Regions from separate parts of the Comamonas sp. AG1104 genome, predicted to be linked through region 1. Evidence: riboswitches for the same ligand, from Rfam matches in the RefSeq annotation. Region 1 holds a riboswitch; each other region holds the start of a gene.
What was found. A riboswitch is a leader RNA that binds a small molecule or an ion and turns the genes downstream of it on or off. The one in region 1 is predicted to bind thiamine pyrophosphate.
Positions count from the first base shown of each region.

Region 2: another riboswitch for thiamine pyrophosphate. It lies ahead of DFO48_RS16870 (FAD-dependent oxidoreductase); the one in region 1 lies ahead of DFO48_RS02110 (long-chain fatty acid--CoA ligase).
Region 3: another riboswitch for thiamine pyrophosphate. It lies ahead of thiC (phosphomethylpyrimidine synthase ThiC); the one in region 1 lies ahead of DFO48_RS02110 (long-chain fatty acid--CoA ligase).

Region 1 covers NZ_QQAS01000001.1:463,269-469,846, forward strand. The annotation lists gene DFO48_RS02100 (energy-coupling factor ABC transporter ATP-binding protein) at 1-632, opposite strand, end outside; gene DFO48_RS02105 (TonB-dependent receptor) at 1,253-3,382, opposite strand; TPP riboswitch at 3,694-3,785, shown strand; gene DFO48_RS02110 (long-chain fatty acid--CoA ligase) at 3,856-4,950, shown strand; gene DFO48_RS02115 (acyl-CoA reductase) at 4,947-6,413, shown strand; gene DFO48_RS02120 (ABC transporter ATP-binding protein) at 6,403-6,578, shown strand, end outside.
Region 2 covers NZ_QQAS01000005.1:471,058-477,635, forward strand. The annotation lists gene DFO48_RS16850 (cytosine permease) at 1-883, shown strand, start outside; gene DFO48_RS16855 (ankyrin repeat domain-containing protein) at 950-1,717, opposite strand; gene DFO48_RS16860 (SH3 domain-containing protein) at 1,841-2,314, shown strand; gene thiD (bifunctional hydroxymethylpyrimidine kinase/phosphomethylpyrimidine kinase) at 2,383-3,255, opposite strand; TPP riboswitch at 3,321-3,482, shown strand; gene DFO48_RS16870 (FAD-dependent oxidoreductase) at 3,546-4,640, shown strand; gene thiS (sulfur carrier protein ThiS) at 4,747-4,944, shown strand; gene DFO48_RS16880 (thiazole synthase) at 5,106-5,909, shown strand; gene thiE (thiamine phosphate synthase) at 5,920-6,578, shown strand, end outside.
Region 3 covers NZ_QQAS01000010.1:83,397-89,974, reverse strand. The annotation lists gene DFO48_RS22225 (hypothetical protein) at 1-125, shown strand, start outside; gene thiC (phosphomethylpyrimidine synthase ThiC) at 246-2,180, opposite strand; TPP riboswitch at 2,440-2,557, opposite strand; gene DFO48_RS22215 (nitroreductase) at 2,639-3,298, opposite strand; gene DFO48_RS22210 (ABC transporter substrate-binding protein) at 3,483-4,703, shown strand; gene DFO48_RS22205 (nitroreductase) at 4,838-5,497, opposite strand; gene cysE (serine O-acetyltransferase) at 5,663-6,499, opposite strand; gene DFO48_RS22195 (RNA methyltransferase) at 6,536-6,578, opposite strand, start outside.

The sequences.
Region 1 (6,578 bases):
CAGATCACACGTTCAAAGTCGCGTACATGGTCGAGCACATGGGTGGAGACCAGCACCTGTTGCGGCGCGGCAGCGATATCCTGGGCCAGGCGGGCCTGACCGGGCAGGTCCAGGCTGGCGAAGGGCTCGTCCAGCAGCAGCAATTGCGGCGCGGCAATCAGCAGCGAGAGCCAGCACACCTGCTGGCGCTGGCCCTGGCTAAGGCTGCCAACGGCCCGCTCGGCCCAGTGGGCCAGACCGCGCGCGGCCAGCAGCTCGCGTGCCCTGGCTCTGGCCTGCTGCTTGTTCAGGCCCTGGGGGCGCAGGCCCAGGGCCAGTTCTTCCTCCACAGTGGGGAAGATGATCTGGTCGTCCGGGTTCTGGAACATCAGGCCGATCAGGCCGGGCTTGTGCTGGCGCGCCTGCAGCAAGGGCATGCCATCCACCAGTACCTGTCCGGCCTGGGGCAGCTCAAGTCCGCAAAGCAGGCGGAACAGGCTCGATTTGCCCGCGCCGTTGTTGCCGATCACGCCGATGCGCTTTTGCGTCAGGGCCAGGTTCAGGCCGTCAAACACCTGGGTCTGGCCACGCTGCAGCCGTATGTCGACCAACTGCACGCCTTGCGGGGCCGGGATCTGCAAACCGCCGCTCATGCGCCAGCTCCTGCTGCGGCAAGGGCAGGGCTGCAAGGCGCCGGGCTGGAATGTGGATGGCAAGAAACGAAAAGGGCTGACATACGGGGGCGAATCTGAAACCGTGCCCCGGCTTCAAACATGCGAGGCAGCGTTGGTGGCGGATTCTAGCGCTGTGAATTTGCTTTCAAAAGACTGCCATCTGAGCTCTTTTTAGGTGAATTTTCTATAAGAAATGATTTCTTTACTTTGGGCTGGCGGTCGTTGTCGTTTGCCCCGCATTTCGTGTCTGTTGCACGCCTGATGGCAGCGTGTTGCAGAGTGAAGAATTTCTGTGTGCTGTTCTTGCCGGCTTCAGTGGCTAACTTCGTTCAATCTGCATGAGTGCTGGCGTGAAGATTCATGAGATTGGCCGTGGATAGCCATGTTTTGACGCGGCTTGCATGGCTGATGAGCGCAAGCCTGTTGCAGGCGTCTGCCTTTAGGCAGTCAAGCCGGCGCGAGATTGGCAGTTTTCGGGCTCAGACAGGCAGTTTGCAAGCACCAAAATTTTTCTGAAGAAATCTCTTTTGAGCCGTCCGGATATAAAAAAAGCGGGCTCAGGGCCCGCTTTTTGCTGTCCGGCAACGCGGATGACCTAGCTAGAACTGGTAGCTGAGGCTGGCACCCGTCATCCATTGACGTCCCGGGGCCGGCTCGTAATAACGTCCGTTGCCTTCGTTGACGATGACCGAGCCCACATAGTTCTTGTCGGTCAGATTGTCGACGCGGGCAAAAGCATTGAGTTTCCAGGCGCCCAGGCGCCGGGTGTAGCCCACGCTCAAGCTGGCCACGTTGTAGCTGGGGGCATAGACCTGGTTTTTGTCGTCGGCGGCAATACGGCCCACATGACGCCAGTCCAGACCCACACGCCAGTCGCTGGCGGGAAGCCATTCCAGCCCCAGGTAGCCCAGATGCCTGGCCGTGCCGGCAATACGGTTGCCGGCGGGAATGCAGTCCTGGCCCTTGCTGTCGCAATAGCCGCTGCGCAGGCTGGCGTCGAGCACGGTCAGCGCGCCGTTCAGGCGCAGCTGGGGCATCAGCCAGGTGCTGCCGCTCAGCTCCATGCCGCGGCGGCGGGTTTTGCCTGCGTTCTGATAAGAGGTGCGGCCGTTGTCGTTGCTGGCCACCACTATTTCATTGTCGGTGCTGGTCTGGAACAGCGCTGCAGACCAGTCGCCGCGCAGACCGGCCACATTGAAGCGTTGCTTGATGCCCAGCTCGGCGCTGGTCGATACCGCAGGTTTGAGGCCGAAGTTCAGGCCTCCCACCAGATCGGGACGGTAGGAGATCTCGTTGAAAGTCGGTGTTTCCATGCCGCGACCCAGCGAGGCATAGATATTGGTGTCTTGATTGAGCTCGTGCTGCAGCGAAACCACTGGCAGCAGCTTATGGAATCCGGCATTGCCGCTATCGTCCTTGTCGGCCAGGAAATGGTCGCGTGACTGGAACTGCACATTGCTCCAGCGCAGGCCGGCATCGAGCTTCCAGCGCGGCGCAAAGGCCCAGGAAGCCTGCAGATAGGGGTCAACGCTGGTGAGGGTGTTGCGCTCGTCGCGCACCAGCTCGCCTACTACGCCCAGCTGGTTGCCCACAAAGTTCTTGTAGCCCTGGCGGTCTTCCCTGACGGTATTGGCGGCCAGACCGGCAATTAGGCCCAGGCTGCCGCTGCCCAGCTCGTACTTGCCGCTCCAGCGCGCATCGATGCCGCCATAGTCGCGCTTGAGGCCTATCACCCCGCCTCTGTAGCCGGTTTGCGATGCCTTGGGTGTGGACTGAAACTGCATCATCTCGCGTTGACCGGCATAGGCCATGAGGCGCAGCGCCTGGCCGCCATCCAGCTGGCGCTCATAGGTCAGGCCGGCCTGTGTCTGCTTCACGCTTTTGCGCGAGTCGTAGAGCAAGGGGTTGGACGCCACAGCCTTCGGATCTGCCGCCCAGTCCTTGGGCGTGATGCCGCCGGGGTCCTTGGCATCGATGTCCACATGGTTGGCCACCAGGGTCAGCTGGCTGTATTCGTCGGGCTTGACGTCGATACGGGCGTTGAACAGGTTTTTGTCCGCTGCGCTCTGGACCCGGTAGCCGTCGGTGAGAAAACGGCTGGCGCTGAGCACATAGCCAATCCCATTGGCTTCGCCCTTGGCCTTGAGGCCCAGGCGCTTCTGCCCGTCGCTGCCCAGTGCAAAGCTGCTTTCCACCGAGGGCGCGCCCTCGCCTCGTTCGGTATAGGCATTGATCACGCCGCCAGAGGCGTTGCCATAAAGCGCGGAGTAGGGGCCGCGCAGCACTTCCACGCGCTCCAGCGAGGCGATATCGATATTGTTGGTCTGGCCCTGGCCATCGGGCATGGTGGAGGGGATGCCGTCCACATAGATCTGTATGCCTCGCACACCGAAGGTGGAGCGCGCGCCAAAGCCGCGAATCGACAGCTGCAGGTCTTGCGCGTAGTTCTGGCGGTTCTGCAGCTGCAGTCCCGGAGCGGCGCTCAGGGACTCCGAGAGATTGACCTGCAGATTGCGCTCGCGCATGCGCTCGCCGTCGAGCACGGTGACGGAGGCCGGGGTCTGCTCAAGCGCGGACTCCTGCAAGGTGCTGCGCACGGTGACTTCGGACAACTGGGGCAGCTCTGGCTGGGCGGCGGCTTGCTGGGCTGTTGCGGACTGTGCCGTCAGCAGCAGTCCGGCGGCGGCCACAGGCCAGCCTGCCAGATGACAAAGGCGCGAAAAATGCATGTGAATATCTCTGGGGCTTGGGGCGGGCATTCAGTGCCCTGGATCGCTTGCAAGCGTCTGCTGACGGAGTCCATCGCCGCGCCATGCCGCGCTTTCAGGCATGTCGTACCTGCGCCATTGTCGGCGCCGCGGCAGGTTAGGTCTAGGGCAGCTTGCGGTGCTGGGTCGATTGTATTTGGGCAGCAGTGTTTTGATGTTTTTGCCCTGGATGTCCTTCTTGCTCGTGCTGGAGCCTTACCCCAGGTTACAAGTGACGCGACTTTCATGCGCCAGCTCCGGCCCCTTGCAGCGATGCCGTTGGGGTAAGATGGCGCCGCGCTCCGGGGTGCACACCAGTGCTGAGATCTACACCCGCGAACTTGACCCGGTTCATACCGGCGGAAGAAGAGCTTGCAAGCTGACCTCAGGGCAGTGCGTTCTCGCATGGTCAGCAAGCCTTCGGAGCATGACGTCCCCGCTCTCGAAGGAATTTCATGGACAAGGCCGCTTCGCTGGTCGCCGATCTGCTTGCTTTCATCGCAATGGATGACTGCACCGACGACCAGTTCAATCAATTCGCCCTGCGCCTTTTCGCCTACCAGTACGAATGCAATGCGCCGTTTCGCAGCTTTTGCCAGCGACGCGGCGCCACGCTGCGCAATGTCAGGAGCTGGCGCGATGTCCCTGCTGTGCCCATCGATGCCTTCAAGGCCATGGAGCTGCGCAGCGAGCCGTCATCGCCCGCCGAGCGTGTATTCATGACCAGTGGCACCACGGGCCGCGTCGCACGTGGGCGTCATTTCCATCCGCAGCTCGATGTCTACGACCTGTCCATGAAGCGCTATTTCTCCAGGCGTTTCATGCAGGGTCTGGAGCGCATGCCCATGGGTATTCTGTTTCCCGATGAGCAGGCCATGCCCAATTCCTCGCTGGCCCACTATCTGGCACTTGCCCGCTCCGAATTCGGCTCGGCCGGCAGCCGCTACTACCTGAACTCGGAAGGGCTGGACATGCCGGCCCTGTGCGCCGCGCTGGAAGAGTCAGAGCGCAGCGGCCAGCCTTTTGCCCTGCTGGGCGCGAGCTTCAGCCTGGTCCATGTGATGGATGCCCTGCGTGAGCAGGGCCGCAGCTTCCGCCTGCCCGCAGGCAGCCGCGTACTGGATACGGGCGGCTACAAGGGGCAGTCGCGCGAGCTGCCGCTCGAGCAGTTCTATGCCGAGCTTTCCCAGTTGCTGGGCGTGCCGCGCAGTCTGTGCATCAATATGTATGGCATGACGGAGCTGAGCACCCAGTTCTATGACGATGGCAATGCGGTGCTGCCTTCGGTCAAGTCCGGCCCGCACTGGATTCGCTCGCGTCTGGTCGAGCCGATCACCGGCAGGGACGTGGCCGCTGGTGAGCGCGGCATTCTGGTGCATTGCGATCTGGCCAACTACAACGCGGTGACCACCATCCTGACCGAGGATGTGGGCCTGTGGGCCGGCCCGCAGGAAAAAGACGGCTTTTTGCTGCTTGGACGGGCCGAAGGGGCCGCAGCCAAGGGCTGCTCGCTGGCGGTTGAAGAGTTTGTGAAAGCTGCCGGCGCATGAACGAGCAGCGCAAGCTACAGCGCATCAGGGCTGGCTATCTGCCGGGCCTGAACGACGATGAAGTGCAGTGGCAGACGCTGGACTTCAAGTCTCGGAACGGCCAGGTGCTGGAAGTCTGCGTTCCCGTGCTGACGGCGCCGCAGATGCAGGCACTGGCCTGTCGTGTGCGTACAGCTGCGGCCATCCATATGCGTCCCATGCCGGTGGCCGAGATCATCGATGCCGTCGATCGTGCGATGGCTCGCCTGCTGGACCGTAACGACATCTACCGCCAGCAGGCCGAAGCCTGGCTGCCCGTGGTCAGCGGCTATGACGCCGATATGGTGCGGCTGGGGCTGACAGGATTTTTCAAGACCTTTCGTGCAGCGCAGCTCAAGCGCTTTGTGGCCGAGGATTTTGCCAACCCGGCGGTGCTCGATGGCTTTCAACCAGCAGCCAAGGGCGGCGCCGTACGTGCTTTCGGCCCGGATCTGCTGGTGCATAGCTGGGCGGGCAACGTGCCTGCGCTGTCGCTGTGGAGTCTGGTCTGTGGCTTGCTGGTCAAGGCCCCTGCGATTGGCAAGCTGGCCAGTGCCGAGCCTTTGTTTGCGGGATGGTTTGCGCGCCTGCTGGCCGAGGTTCACCCGCCGCTGGCCGATTGCCTGGCCGTGGTGTGGTGGCGCGGTGCAGGTGGCGAGGAGGCCGACGCGCTCTATGCCCAGGCCGATACGGTGCTGGCCTATGGCGGCAATCAGACGCTGGATGCACTGCGCCGTCGTCTGCCCGTGACGACGCGCTTTTTGCCCCATGGCCACAAGCTGGGCTTTGGCCTGATCGGTGCCCAGGCGCTGGATACGCTCAAGGCTCCGGCCATGGCAAGGCAGGCAGCCTGGGATGTGATGCGCTACGACCAGCAGGGCTGCTATTCGCCCCATGTGTTCTATGTGCAGCGTGGGGCGCCGGTCTCGCCGCGTGCTTTTGCCGACTATCTGGCGGCCGAGCTTGCCAATCTGCAGCGACGTTTTGCACGCCGCGAGCTGGATCTTGAAGAAGGGGCGGCGCTGGCCCGCTGGCAGCAGAACATGGAGTGGGGCGGCGAAGCTCATCAGCTGCTGGGGCCTGTGGATGCCCCCTGGAGCGTTGCCTACAGTGAGAGTCTTCAGCCTCTGGCACCGACCGCGCTGTACCGCACGATTGCCGTGGTGGCCGTGGACCGGCTCGATGCCGTGCTGCCCGTGGTGGCCACTCAGCGCGACTATCTGCAGACCGCCGGCATTGCGGCCGGCCCCGAAGAGCTGTACCGCCTGGCCGGGCTGCTGGGTGCGGCTGGCGTCACGCGTATCAGCGCCATCGGCTCCATGAGCATGCCCGAGGCGGGTTGGCACCATGACGGGCGCTTCAACCTGCTGGATCTGGTGCGCATGACGGAGATCGAGCAGTCGGCAGAACTGGCGGCCCAGCCGCTGGCCTCTTATGCGGACTGAGGGAGTGGATACAGCCGTGGCATTCATGGAGTTCAAGCAGGCCCGATTCAGCTACCCGGGACGAGCGCCCGTGGTGGATGGCGTGGACTGGCAGGTCGGGGCCGGAGAGTTTCACTGCCTGCTGGGGCGCAGCGGCTGCGGCAAGACCACGCTGCTCAAGCTGGC
Region 2 (6,578 bases), on a different contig from region 1:
TGCCTACTGGCCCTGGCTGGCCACGCTGCTCTGGGGCGGCGTGATCCTGCTGCTGATGAGCGGCTCCATGACCACCCTGGTGCGCCGCATCATCTCGCGCGTGGCCTTGCCGCTGGTGATTGCCTCGCTGCTGTGGCTGAGCTGGCAATTCCTCAAAATGGCCGGCGCCACCGGCCTAGGGACCTTGCTGGCCCGCGAAGGTGCCGGCGGCATGAGCATGCTTGGCGCCGTCGATCTGGTGATCGCCATGCCCATCAGCTGGCTACCGCTGGTGGCCGACTATGCGCGCCACGGCAAAAGCGGCAAGTCCGCGCTGACGGGCGCCTGGACCGGCTTTGCCCTGGCCAATATCTGGTGCTACTCCCTGGGCGTGCTGGTGGCCCTGACCCTGCCCAGCGAAGACCTGGTCACGGCCCTGCTGCTGGCCCAGGGCGGGCTGATTGCCCTGTCGCTGATTCTGATCGACGAGGTGGACAACGCCTATGGCGATGCCTACTCGGGCGCCATGTCGGCCCACAGCCTGCAACCGGGCTGGAGCATTCGCCGCTGGGGCCTGCTGATCGCGTCCCTGTGCACGGCGCTGGCCATGGTGCTGCCCATGCACAGCCTGGAGCCGTTTCTGCTGCTGCTCAGCTCCTGCTTTGTGCCGCTGTTCGGCGTGATGCTGGGTCGCCTGGCCTTTGGCACCGATGCCGTGGAGCTGATGCAAAAAGCGCCCGCCGTGCGCTGGGATGCCGTGGCCATCTGGGTGCTGGGCATTGCCTTCTATCACCTGCTGCCCTATGTCAGCACGGCCCTGGGCTCGGCCCTGCCCACGCTGGCGCTGACTTTTGTGGTGGCCGTCGCCACACGCCAGCTGCAGCCGCGCTCCGTTGCCGCCTGAACAAGGCTCGAATTCAATAGCAACCAGCGCCCTGCAACAGGTCGTTTCAACCTTCTTTCTTATCTTCTATCGGGCGCCCGCCGCCTGCAACAGCTGCACCACGGCCTGCTGCCCGCGCTGGCGTGCATGGGCCAGGGCCGTCACTCCATCCTTGTCGGGCAGGTTCAGATCGGCCTTGGCATCGATCAAGGCCTGGATGATGGCCTGATGGCGCGGCCCGCCATCGCTGAGCACCACGGCCTCCATCAGGCAGGTCCAGCCCAGCCGGTTGACATGGTTCACATCCACACCTGCCGTGATCAGCGCCTGGGCTGTTTCCAGATGGCCGCGCTCGCAGGCCGGAATCAGGGCCGTGCCGCCATAGCGGTTGGTGCTCTTGAGATCGGCGCCATAGGAAATCGTCATGCGCACAATCTCCAGCCGGCCCTGCGCGCCGGCCAGCAGATAGGCGCTGTCCTGCATCTGGTTCTGGATATTGGGGCTGGCACCATGCATCAGCAGCGAACGTGCGACCTCGATATGGTTGGCCGCCGTGGCCAGCAGCAAGGGGGTATTGCCCCGGGCGTCCTGCACGTCGACAGGCGCGTTGCCGGCCAGCAGATTGCGCACCGCCACGGTATCGCCCTGCGCGGCAGCGGCCAGCAATTGCTGGCCCAGCATCTGCGGGTCCCCGGCTTTTGGCGCCGCAGCGGCGGCAGGTGTTGCAGCCGGAGCATTCGCCGACGCCCTACTCTGGCAGGCCGTGAGCAGCGTTGCTGCGGTCAGAGTCGTCAATGCAAGCGTCAATCGGGTGGTCAACGAGGCACTCCCGTGGGCGCTGGTTGGCTGTTTCATGGCATTCCTTCATGGCTGTCGGGTGTTCAGCCCCTGTCAGCTTTCTACAGGAACTATAGCTAGCCACGCAAGTCCGATGAGGGTTACAGCCTGTTTTCAATCGATAAAAGGAGAATCTGCCCCGTGCCTTGCAACCGCTGGATCCGCACCGCCGCCACTTCAAGCCTGATCGCGCTGGGTGCGCTCACCGCCGGCCTGCTGCCGGCCCTCGCACAAGCCCAGGAATTTGTCAGCATCAAGGGCAAGACAGTGAATGTGCGCGAGCAGCCCAACACCCGCTCCGCAACACTCTGGGAACTGAGCAAGGGCTACCCGCTGCAAGTCACCCAGCGCAAGGGCCAGTGGCTGCGCGTCAAGGACTATGAGTCCACGCTGGGCTGGGTCCACGCCCCGCTGACCAGCAAGAGCCCGCATATGGTGGTGACAGCGCGCACGGCCAATCTGCGCTCCGGCCCCGGCCAGAAGCACAACCGGGTAGGCAAGCTGGAGCAGCATGAGGTGCTGCAGACGCTGAAAAAGCAAGGCAGCTGGGCCCAGGTCCAGCGCAGCAATGGCCAAAGCGGCTGGGTGGCCAAGAATCTGGTCTGGGGCTGGTAAGCCCGGCAACAAGCACACCCCAAAAGCAAAGGCCTGCAGCTGCAGGCCTTTTTTGCGGGAGCCGGAAATCAGCCTTCGACGATCAGCTGTGCACGCGGCGCATAACCATGATTGAGCGGACCGTGACCCTGGCCGGTATAGACCTCGGCACCCGCCTCGATGGCGCCCAGAATATAGCGCCGCGCCTCGGTCACTGCGGCCTCCAGCGCCAGTCCCTGGGCCAGGAAGGAGGCAATCGCCGACGACAGCGTGCATCCTGTGCCATGGCCGTTATGGGTGACGATGCGCTGCGACTGCAGGCGCAGATAGTCGCTGGCCTGCTGGCCTTGCCGGCCCAGCACATCCATGACCAGATCGCCGCTCAGATGCCCGCCCTTGAGCAACACCGCCGGCGCCCCCATGGCCAGCAGATCGGCCACGGCCGCATCCAGCGCTCCAATGCCGTCGATGTTGCGACCCAGCAGCAAAGCTGCTTCATCCAGATTGGGGGTAATCACCGTCGCCAGCGGGAACAGCTCCTGGACCAGCGCCTGGGCCGTCTCGGGAACGATCAGGCGGTCGCCGCTGGTGGCCACCATCACGGGGTCCAGCACCACGTTCCTGATCCGATGGCGGCGGATCGCATCCGCCACCACGCTCACCACATCGGGAGTGGCCAGCATGCCGATCTTGACGGCATCGACGCCTATGTCCTGCACAACGGCATCGATCTGGCCGCGCACGGTATCGAGCGGAATGCCGTGAATGCCCGTCACGCCCAGCGTGTTCTGCACGGTGATGGCCGTGATCGCCGTCATGCCGTAGCAGCCCAGTGCCGCACAAGTCTTGAGGTCGGCCTGGATGCCGGCACCACCGCCGCTGTCCGAGCCGGCAATGGAGAGCACGCGCGCATAGCGCTTTTTTGCGGCGCCGGAGATGGAGGAAGAAGCAATCACTGTCATGGCAAAAATTATCGCCCATGCGCATGGTCAATGCGTGCTGTTTGCGGTTGTGCTGTAATGTCCAACGGACGAAACAGGGGTGTCCCGCAGGCAAGCAGCCTGTGTGGACTGAGAAACACCCTGGGGCAGCGCCAGCCACCGGCTGCGCACCAGAGCACCATCCGTGCCCTGTGCCCCCTGCACCCGATCCAGGTCATGCTGGCGTGGGGAGTTTCACAAGCCGCAAGGCATGCCGCGTTTTGTCCTGCACATGGCCCTGTTCCTGTGTCCGGATGGAAAACGATTTGCACATGTCATTGCTACAAGCTTCTTCAAAGATCGCAATTCTCGGCGGCGGCCTCATGGGCCGTCTGCTGTCGCTGGCCCTGGCCCAGCGCGGTCATGCCATCGACCTCTATGACGCCCATGGCCCGCAAGGCGATGGTGCTGCGGCGCGCGTGGCGGCCGCCATGCTGGCTCCGCTGGCCGAGTCGGCCATTACCGAGCCCGGCGTGGTGCGCATGGGCCAGCATGGGCTCAAGCGCTGGCCCGAGCTGATAGCCCAGCTCGAGCAGCATGTGTTCCTGCAGCAAAACGGCACGCTGATTCTCTGGCACCGCCAGGATCAGGGCGATGCGGCACGCTTTTTCGGTCTGCTGGAGAAAAACCGGCGCATCAACCCCAGCCTGCCGGCCATGCAGGAGAAGACCGGCGCAGCGCTGCAGGACTGCGAGCCCGCGCTGCAGGGACGCTTCAACCAGGCCGTCTATCTACCCGGCGAAGGCCAGCTGGACAACCGCCAGCTGCTGACAGCGCTGGTCGACAAGCTCACCGCCCTGGGCGTGCGGCTGCACTGGGACAATCCTCGCGAGGTTGGCGACTTCCGCCCCGGCGAGGCTGGTCAGCCCGACTTCGTGTTCGACTGCCGAGGTCTGGGTGCCCGCAGCCAGTGGAAGCAGCTGCGCGGCATTCGCGGCGAAGTGGTTCGCATCCATGCGCCCGAAGTCACGCTGCAACGCCCCACACGCCTGATCCATCCACGCTACCCCATCTATATCGCGCCCAAGGAAGACCATCTGTTCGTGATTGGCGCGACCGAGATCGAGTCCGACGACATGTCGCCGGCCAGCGTGCGCTCCACGCTGGAGCTGCTGAGCGCGGCCTATACCGTGCACTCGGGCTTTGCCGAAGGCCGGATTGTGGAGATCGCCACCCAATGCCGCCCCACCCTGCCCGATAATCTGCCCGCCGTGCGCCTGCTGACTCCGCGCGTCATGGAAGTCAACGGCCTCTACCGTCACGGCTTCATGATCTCGCCCGCCATGCTGGACGTGGTGCTGGAGCTGCTGGACCACAACGACTCGCCGCTGGCGCGCGAGTTCGATGTCGCCGTGCATCGTGGCTGAACTGCGAGCCCGAACTTTGGCGCACAGCACTTGCACCCCCGGCGCACGCAAGCACCGTCGTGCAGAGGTTTAACTTAGCACCCGCTTTATTTTCCGTTTCCATGCCATGAAGATCACTCTCAACCAGCAAGCCGCCGAGCTGCCAGCCCATGCCACCGTGGCCGATGCGCTGGCGCAGATGCAGGCCAAGCCCCCGTTTGCCGTGGCGGTCAACACGGTGTTCGTGCCCAAGACGCAATACGCCGACCATGCGCTCAATGAGGGCGACAGGATGGAAGTCATCTCTCCGGTGACTGGCGGCTAGACATGAATCCCCCTGAGTCGCTACGCGCCTTCCCCCAAGGGGGACGACACCTGCGCTGCGAGGCGGCTCTTGCTGGGTGTCTCTCACTTGGCAAATGCTCGTTTGAAGTCCATTTAGCTTGACGAGCATTGCGGTACACAGACAAAAGATAAAGACAGACCATGAATACAAAAACTACCGACGACGCCCTGGTTCTCTACGGCCAGCGTTTTGAAAGCCGCTTGCTGCTGGGCACCTCGCGCTACCCCTCGCCGGCGATTCTCGAAGCCGCTGTGGAGCGCTCAAGGCCCGCCATGGTCACGGCCTCGCTGCGCCGCCAGGGCAGCAATGCCGCCGAGACCGGCGCCAGCTTCTGGGAGCTGCTGCGCAAGCTCAATGTGCCCGTGCTTCCCAACACGGCAGGCTGCATGACCATCCAGGAGGCCGTGACCACGGCCCAGATGGCGCGTGAAGTCTTCGACACCCCCTGGATCAAGCTGGAGCTGATCGGTGACGACTACACGCTGCAGCCCGACACGCTCAATCTGGTGGAAGCGGCCTCCATCCTCATCAAGGACGGCTTCCAGGTGCTGCCCTACACCACCTACGACCTGGTGCTGTGCCAAAAGCTCGTCGACGTGGGCTGCCAGGCCGTCATGCCCTGGGCTGCGCCCATCGGCACCGGCCGCGGCCCCATCAATCCCTATGCCATGCAGATGCTGCGCGAGCGCCTGAAGGTGCCGCTGATCGTCGATGCCGGCCTGGGCCGTCCCTCGCATGCCTGCACCGTGATGGAATGGGGCTATGACGCCGTGCTGCTGAACACCGCCGTGGCCCTGTCCGAAGATCCCGTGGCCATGGCCGGCGCCTTCTCCGATGCCGTCAATGCCGGTCACGCCGCCTGGCGCGCAGGCGCCATGGCCGAGCAGAACGCCGCCCAGCCCAGCACGCCCGTGCTGGGCACCCCTTTCTGGCATCAGGAATAAAGGCCGCCCCATGGACTCCGCTGAAATCAAGGCCCTGGCGCAAGCCATCATCCACCAGCACAGTGCCAACTTTGGCGCCCAGTTGCACCACGATGCCAACTCGGTCGAGCTGACGCCCCAGCCCGTACCGCCCGCGCTGCGCCAGGACCCAGCCTATCTGGCTGCGCTTGAGGCCTGCAGCGAGCTGGGCTTTATTGCCGTGGATGCGCAGACTCTGGCCCAGGCCTGGCAGCACCAGAGCGAGCGCACCGACCAGTTCGATGTCACCCACTGGCCCGACGACCCACGCGACTTCGGTCTCGGCAAGGCCGACCCGGCCCTGGCCTTTGCCCATTGCCCGCGCGAGCTGGGCCTGTATGGCGTGCTGCCCACGGCCGAATGGGTGGGCCGCATGGCCCGCGCGGGTGTGCCCACGGTGCAGCTGCGTTTCAAGTCCGGCGACAGGGCCGCCGTTGCACAAGAAGTCAAGGCGGCCGTTGAAGCCGTCAAGGGCACGCAGGCACGCCTGTTCATCAACGACCATTGGCAGGCCGCACTGGATGCAGGTGCCTACGGCATCCATGTGGGCCAGGAAGATCTGGACGTGATCGGCCAGCGCGATCTGCAGACCATCCGCAGCTCGGGCACCCGCCTGGGCGTCTCCACCCATGGCTACGCAGAGATGGTGCG
Region 3 (6,578 bases), on a different contig from region 1:
GTGTCGACGAACAGACCATGTATGGCGTGAGCGACGACTGGGAGCAGTTCCACCGCATTGCGCCGAAGATCAATGCCCGATATCAGGCCTGGGTTGCAGCCGGTCGCCCCGAATACGTGATCTGACCTTCGGGCTCAGCCAAGCCTCACTCGCCCCCCAAAAAAAGCGCAGCCAGGGGCTGCGCTTTTCATTGAATAGCTGCCAGCGCTTGATGACCAGGCGCTGCAGCCTCACACCATCTCAGATCAACGTGCCGTGGTGTCCGATGCGATGGGAATATAGAAATCCCCACCCGCCTTGTTGAACTCCTGGGCCTTGGCCTGCATGCCCACGGCAATGCTGTTTTCGGCGCTCACGCCTTGCTGCTTGGCAAAGTCGCGCACTTCCTGGGTGATCTTCATGGAGCAGAACTTGGGTCCGCACATGGAGCAGAAATGCGCCACCTTGGCGCTGTCCTTGGGCAGGGTTTCGTCGTGGTAGGCCTGGGCCGTGTCGGGGTCCAGGCCCAGGTTGAACTGGTCCTGCCAGCGGAAGTCGAAGCGCGCCTGGGAGAGAGCATCGTCACGCGAGCGCGCGCCCGGGTGGCCCTTGGCGACGTCGGCGGCATGGGCAGCAATCTTGTACGCAATGATGCCCTGCTTGACGTCGTCGCGGTCGGGCAGACCCAGATGCTCCTTGGGCGTGACATAGCACAGCATGGCTGTGCCGAACCAGCCGATCATGGCCGCACCGATGGCCGAAGCGATATGGTCGTAGCCGGGGGCGATGTCTATGGTCAGCGGGCCCAGGGTGTAGAACGGAGCCTCGTGGCAGTGCTTGAGCTGCTCGGTCATGTTCTGCTGGATCATGTGCATGGGCACATGGCCGGGACCTTCGATCATGGTCTGCACATCATGCTTCCAGGCGATCTGCGTCAGCTCGCCCAGCGTAGCCAGCTCGGCAAACTGGGCATCGTCGTTGGCGTCGCTGGCGCAGCCGGGACGCAGGCCGTCGCCCAGCGAGAAGCTCACGTCGTACTGCTTCATGATGTCGCAGATGTCTTCGAAATGCTCGTAGAGGAAGCTCTCGCGGTGGTGAGCCATGCACCACTTGGCCATGATGGAGCCGCCGCGCGAGACGATGCCGGTTCGGCGCTGGGCCGTGAGGTGGATGTAGGCCAGACGCACGCCCGCGTGGATGGTGAAGTAGTCCACGCCCTGCTCGGCTTGCTCGATCAACGTGTCGCGGAAGATGGGCCAGGTCAGGTCTTCGGCAATGCCGCCGACCTTCTCCAGCGCCTGATAGATAGGCACGGTGCCGATGGGCACGGGCGAGTTGCGCACAATCCAGTCGCGTGTGGTGTGGATGTTTTTGCCGGTGGACAGGTCCATGACATTGTCCGCACCCCAGCGAATGGCCCAGACCAGCTTTTCCACCTCTTCCTCGATGCTGGAAGTCACGGCCGAGTTGCCGATGTTGGCGTTGATCTTGACCTTGAAATTGCGGCCGATGGCCATGGGCTCGATTTCAGGGTGGTTGATATTGGCCGGAATGATGGCGCGGCCGCGCGCCACTTCGTCGCGCACGAATTCGGGCGTGATGATTTTGGGAATGGCCGCGCCCATGCTGTTGCCGGCCAGGCGCAGCTCGCGCGCCGCGTCCTGCTGGTACTGCGCCATCCATTCACGGCGGCCGTTTTCACGCAGGGCCACATATTCCATCTCGGGCGTGATGATGCCGCGCTTGGCATAGTGCATCTGGGTCACGTTCTGGCCAGATTTGGCACGGCGCGGCTGGCGCTGCAGCGCAGCCGCCTCGGCGCGCAGCTGGGCCACGCGAGCATCTTCCTCGCCGCGCTTGCCGCCGTCGTCCAGCGCCACGCGCTGGCGACCCACATAGTATTCGCTGTCGCCGCGCGCTTCGATCCAGGCTCCGCGCACACTTGGCAGGCCCTGGCGCACGTCGATCTGCACGGCGGGGTCGGTATAGGGGCCCGAGGTGTCGTAGACGCTGACCTGCTCTCCATTGGTGAGCGCAATATCGCGCACCGGCACACGCAGCTGGGGGTGCAGCGCGCCACTCAGATAGCTCTTGGTCGATGCCGGAAACGGCTGGCGCGACTGGGCCAGCAGCTCGGCAAAACGGGCGGCATCGGGGGCATGGCCTGCAGCAGGCGTGAAAATGGAATCAGGGGCGTTCATCGCAGTCTCCTCAAAGCGGTTGAAATGCATCAAACGCTCCGTGGAGTGCGGCCCTGCTCTGATCTTGCCCTGCACTGGCCCGGCCCACTATGGGGTATCCGGTCTGTGCCGCCGAAATTCTGCAATTTCGGCCTGGCTCTTCACGCACCGGCTGTCCAGAAAAGACAAAACCCCAGTGCGCGAGGCGCCTGGGGTTTGCTGTGCCTATGGCTTTCAGGCTTGGCACTCGTGCCAGTTGTCCTGTCAATCCACCGGCCCTGCGTCAGGGTCCCGCTCTTCTTCCGCCGGTATGAACCGGATCAAGTTCGTCGGGTTCGCCTGCACTGTTTTCACAGTGTCTGGCATCTCAGCGCTTTCGCACACCCCGGAGCTGCACGCAGTATAGGCTGGTTTTGCCACAATTTGCGCACCATTGAAGCTGTTTAACTATCCTGACCCTCAGGCGTCTAATCCGCCGTTCAATCCAGCCCCTGCAGCACCAGCCATTCGTTGCTGGCAGCACGGCTTGCGCGCCACTGGTTGATGGGCGCGCTGACATCTTCGTAGCCCAGGGCAATGCCAAAGGCAATCTGGTAGCCATCCGGCAATGCCAGCTGTTCGATCAGCATGTCGTTGTACATGCGCCAGAAGCCCTGGGCGCAGGTGGCCAGACCTTTTTCCACGGCCAGCAGCATGAAGGACTGCAGATAGATGCCCAGATCCACCCATTGCGCATAGCCCATGCGCTCCTCCACGGCCACGAAAATGCCCACGGGCGCACCGAACATCTGGCCGTTCTTGGCCAGTTGGGCCAGACGTGCGGCCTTGTCCTCGCGGCCGATATTGATTGCGCGGTACAGATCTTCGCCGTTTTCAAAGCGGCGACTGCGGTAGGGCTCCCACAAACCAGGTGGATAGGACAGGCCGGGGCGCTGCACGGCCTCGGTCTGTCTGGCCTTGGCGCACAAATCCTTGAGCGCCTGTCCGCCCACGGCGGTCACACGCCAGGGCTGCATATTGCCGCCGGACGGCGCCTGAGCTGCTGTCTCCAGCAAGTCCCGCACCGTGGCTGCAGCCACGGCCTGCGGCAGAAAGGCGCGCACCGAACGACGCTGCTGCAATGCTTGACGAATATCCATCTCTTGTTCTTTCCAAAATTGCTGCACTGCAGTGTAGAAGCTTGCGGCATTTTCCCGAGTCGCGCCGGATACCTTGTCACAGCCGCCCCGGTGCTTGCCCTGATGGCGCGCCCTGCTCCAGCTGCGACCATGCTGGCTGCCCGTCGCAGTGACCGGGCACTCACCACCTCAGGAGATGACTCTGATGAAGCCTCGCTCTGTTTGCTCCGCTACCGTTTTTTCCCCAAGAACATTGACGCTGGCACTGGGATGCCTGCTGACCGCTGCAGGCGCTCAGGCGCAGGACAAGATTCGCATCGGCTTCATCACCGACATGTCGGGCCTCTATGCCGATGTGGACGGCAAGGGCGGAGCCCTGGCCGTGCAGATGGCCGTGGACGACTTTGGCGGCAAGCTGCTGGGCAAGCCCGTCGAGGTACTGACGGCCGACCACCAGAACAAGGCCGATATCGCAGCGAGCAAGGCGCGCGAGTGGTTCGACACCCAGGGCATGAACATGCTGATCGGCGGCACCACCTCCAGTGCCGGTCTGGCCATGGGCAAGGTGGCCGATGAGAAGAAAAAGGTCTACATCATCAACGGCGCGGGCACTTCGGCCCTGACCAACGATCAGTGCAGCCCCTATTTTGTGCACTATGCCTATGACACCGTGGCGCTGGCCAAGGGCACGGGCAAGGCAGTGGTGGAGCTGGGTGGCAAGAGCTGGTTCTTTCTGACGGCCGACTACGCCTTTGGCCAGGCGCTGGAGGCCGACACCACCCGCGTGGTCAATGCCTCTGGCGGCAAGGTGCTGGGCAACGTCAGACACCCGCTGAACACAGCCGACTTCTCTTCCTTCCTGCTTCAGGCCCAGAACTCCAAGGCCCAGATTCTGGGCCTGGCCAATGCAGGCGGCGACACCATCAATGCCATCAAGTCGGCACGCGAGTTCGGCCTGACCAAGACCATGAAGCTGGCCGGCCTGCTGCTGTTCAGCTCCGACATCCACAGCCTGGGCCTCAAAGCCACGGAAGGCCTGATGTTCACCGACAGCTGGCATTGGGATCTGAACCCCGAGAGCCGCAAGTTCTCGGATCGTTTCTTTGCCAAGTTCAAGAAGATGCCCACCTCGCTGCAGGCAGCCAACTACTCGGCCGCCATGCAGTATCTGAAGCTGGCCGAGAAGCTGGGCACGACGGATGCCGACAAGATCATGGCCGGCTTCAAGGCCACGCCGCTATCGGACTTCTATGCCAAGGGCATGATCCGCCCCGACGGCCGCTACGCTCACGATATGTATCTGCTGCAGGTCAAGACGCCGGCCGAATCAAAGAAGGCATGGGATTACTTCAAGGTGCTCAAGACCCTGCCCGGCGACCAGGTCTTCACTACCAAGGAGGAGAGCAAGTGCGCTCTGTGGAAGTAGGCGGCCGGCATTGAGAAAAAGGAAGCCGGGCTGCCGCATTGGAGCCCGGCTTCGCCCCTGCGCTCCGGCATCTTTCCCGCTACTGCATGAAGAGAAGCATCCAGCACTAACTCATCCTGGATTGAAGTCAGTTTTCATTCAAAACCCCGCATCTCGCACCAGTCCCCAAGCTCGGCTCGGGTGGAGCGCCACTGGTTGATGGGTGCCCCGCTGTCCTCATAGCCCAGTGCCATGCCAAAAGCGATCCGGTAGCCCTGCGGCAGCGCCAGATGCTGGCTCACAAAATCGCTGTAATTGCGCCAGAAACCCTGGGCGCAGGTGGCCAGCCCCTTTCCGGTCGCCAGCAGCATCAGCGATTGCAGATAGATTCCCAGATCCACCCACTGCGCATGCAGCATGCGGCTCTCGACCGCGACGAACACACCCACAGGCGCGCCAAACATATGAGTGTTCCGGGCTAGCTGCAGCATCCGCCCATTCCTGTCCTCACGCCCTATGCCCAAGGAGCGATAGAGATCCTCGCCATTGTCAAAGCGGCGGCTGCGATAGGGCTCCCACAGCTGGGGTGGATAGACCAGGGGCGGGTCGGAGTTGGGGGTCGCCGCAGGCATGGCCTGGCGCAAGCCTTGAAGACTGTCCCCCGTCAGCGCTATCACACGCCAGGGCTGGAGGTTGCCGCCGGAAGCCGCCTGCCCGGCCTGCGCCAGCAAATCTCTGACCAGCGCCGCATCCAACATCCTTGGCAAAAAAGCACGCACCGAATGGCGCTGCTGCATGGCCTGTTCCACATTCATCATTGCTTGCCTCGGGTTTGAGTTGACAAGCAGTCTCGGCCGGATGGGCAAGGCTTTCGCCCCTCAAATCGACTACGGGCAAGCACCATGAAAAAAGCCAACGACAGGCGCTGGCTTTCACTGGCAGGGCACAAGCATCAGCGATTCATGGACAAGCACTTGTGTTTACTTACCCAGGATCTGATCGATCTTGTCCTTCTGGAAGGCCTCGGGGCGCTCGGACTCGCAAGGCACACAGTCCTTGACATGGCCTTGAATCGAAAGCTTCTCGATAGCGGCCCACAGCAGTGCAATCTGCTTTTCATGGCCGGCAGCGCCTTCGGACAGAGAGCGCATGGCCTGGGCCACGGGGTCGACTTCGGCCGTCACGCCATAGGCGGTGAAGCCGCTCTTGCCGCAATCCTCGTCAATCACGGCGGCCGTTTGCGCCTTGGCATCGACCTTGGGAGCCAGCTCATGCTCGGTCACATCGGCACTGTGCCCGGTCTTGCTGGGAATGATGCGCGCCGGAATGCCCACGGCCGTGGCACCTGCAGGCACTGGCTTGATGACAACGGCATTGCTGCCTATCTTGGCACCATCGCCTACCTCAAAGCCGCCCAGCACCTTGGCGCCGGCACTGACCACCACGTTCTTGCCCAGCGTAGGGTGGCGCTTGGCGCCCTTGTACAGCGAGGTACCGCCCAGGGTGACGCCGTGATAGATGGTGCAGCCATCGCCCACAACGGCGGTTTCACCGATCACGACACCCATGCCGTGATCGATGAAGACCTCGCGACCAATGACGGCACCGGGATGGATTTCAATGCCGGTGAACCAGCGCCCCATATGCGAGATGAAGCGGCCCAGCCATTTGAAGCCATGCGTCCAGCACCAGTGCGCAGGGCGCTGCAGCCAGATGGCGTGCAGCCCCGGATAACAGGTGATGACCTCCCAGGTGCTGCGGGCCGCAGGGTCGCGGTCAAGAATGCACTGGATGTCGGAGCGCAGGCGATCAAGCATCAAATAACAACGTGAGGAATGTTTAGCTTGTGAAGTCTAGCGGGTTGGTGGCTGGCTCTGCAGCATGGCTTTGGCAACA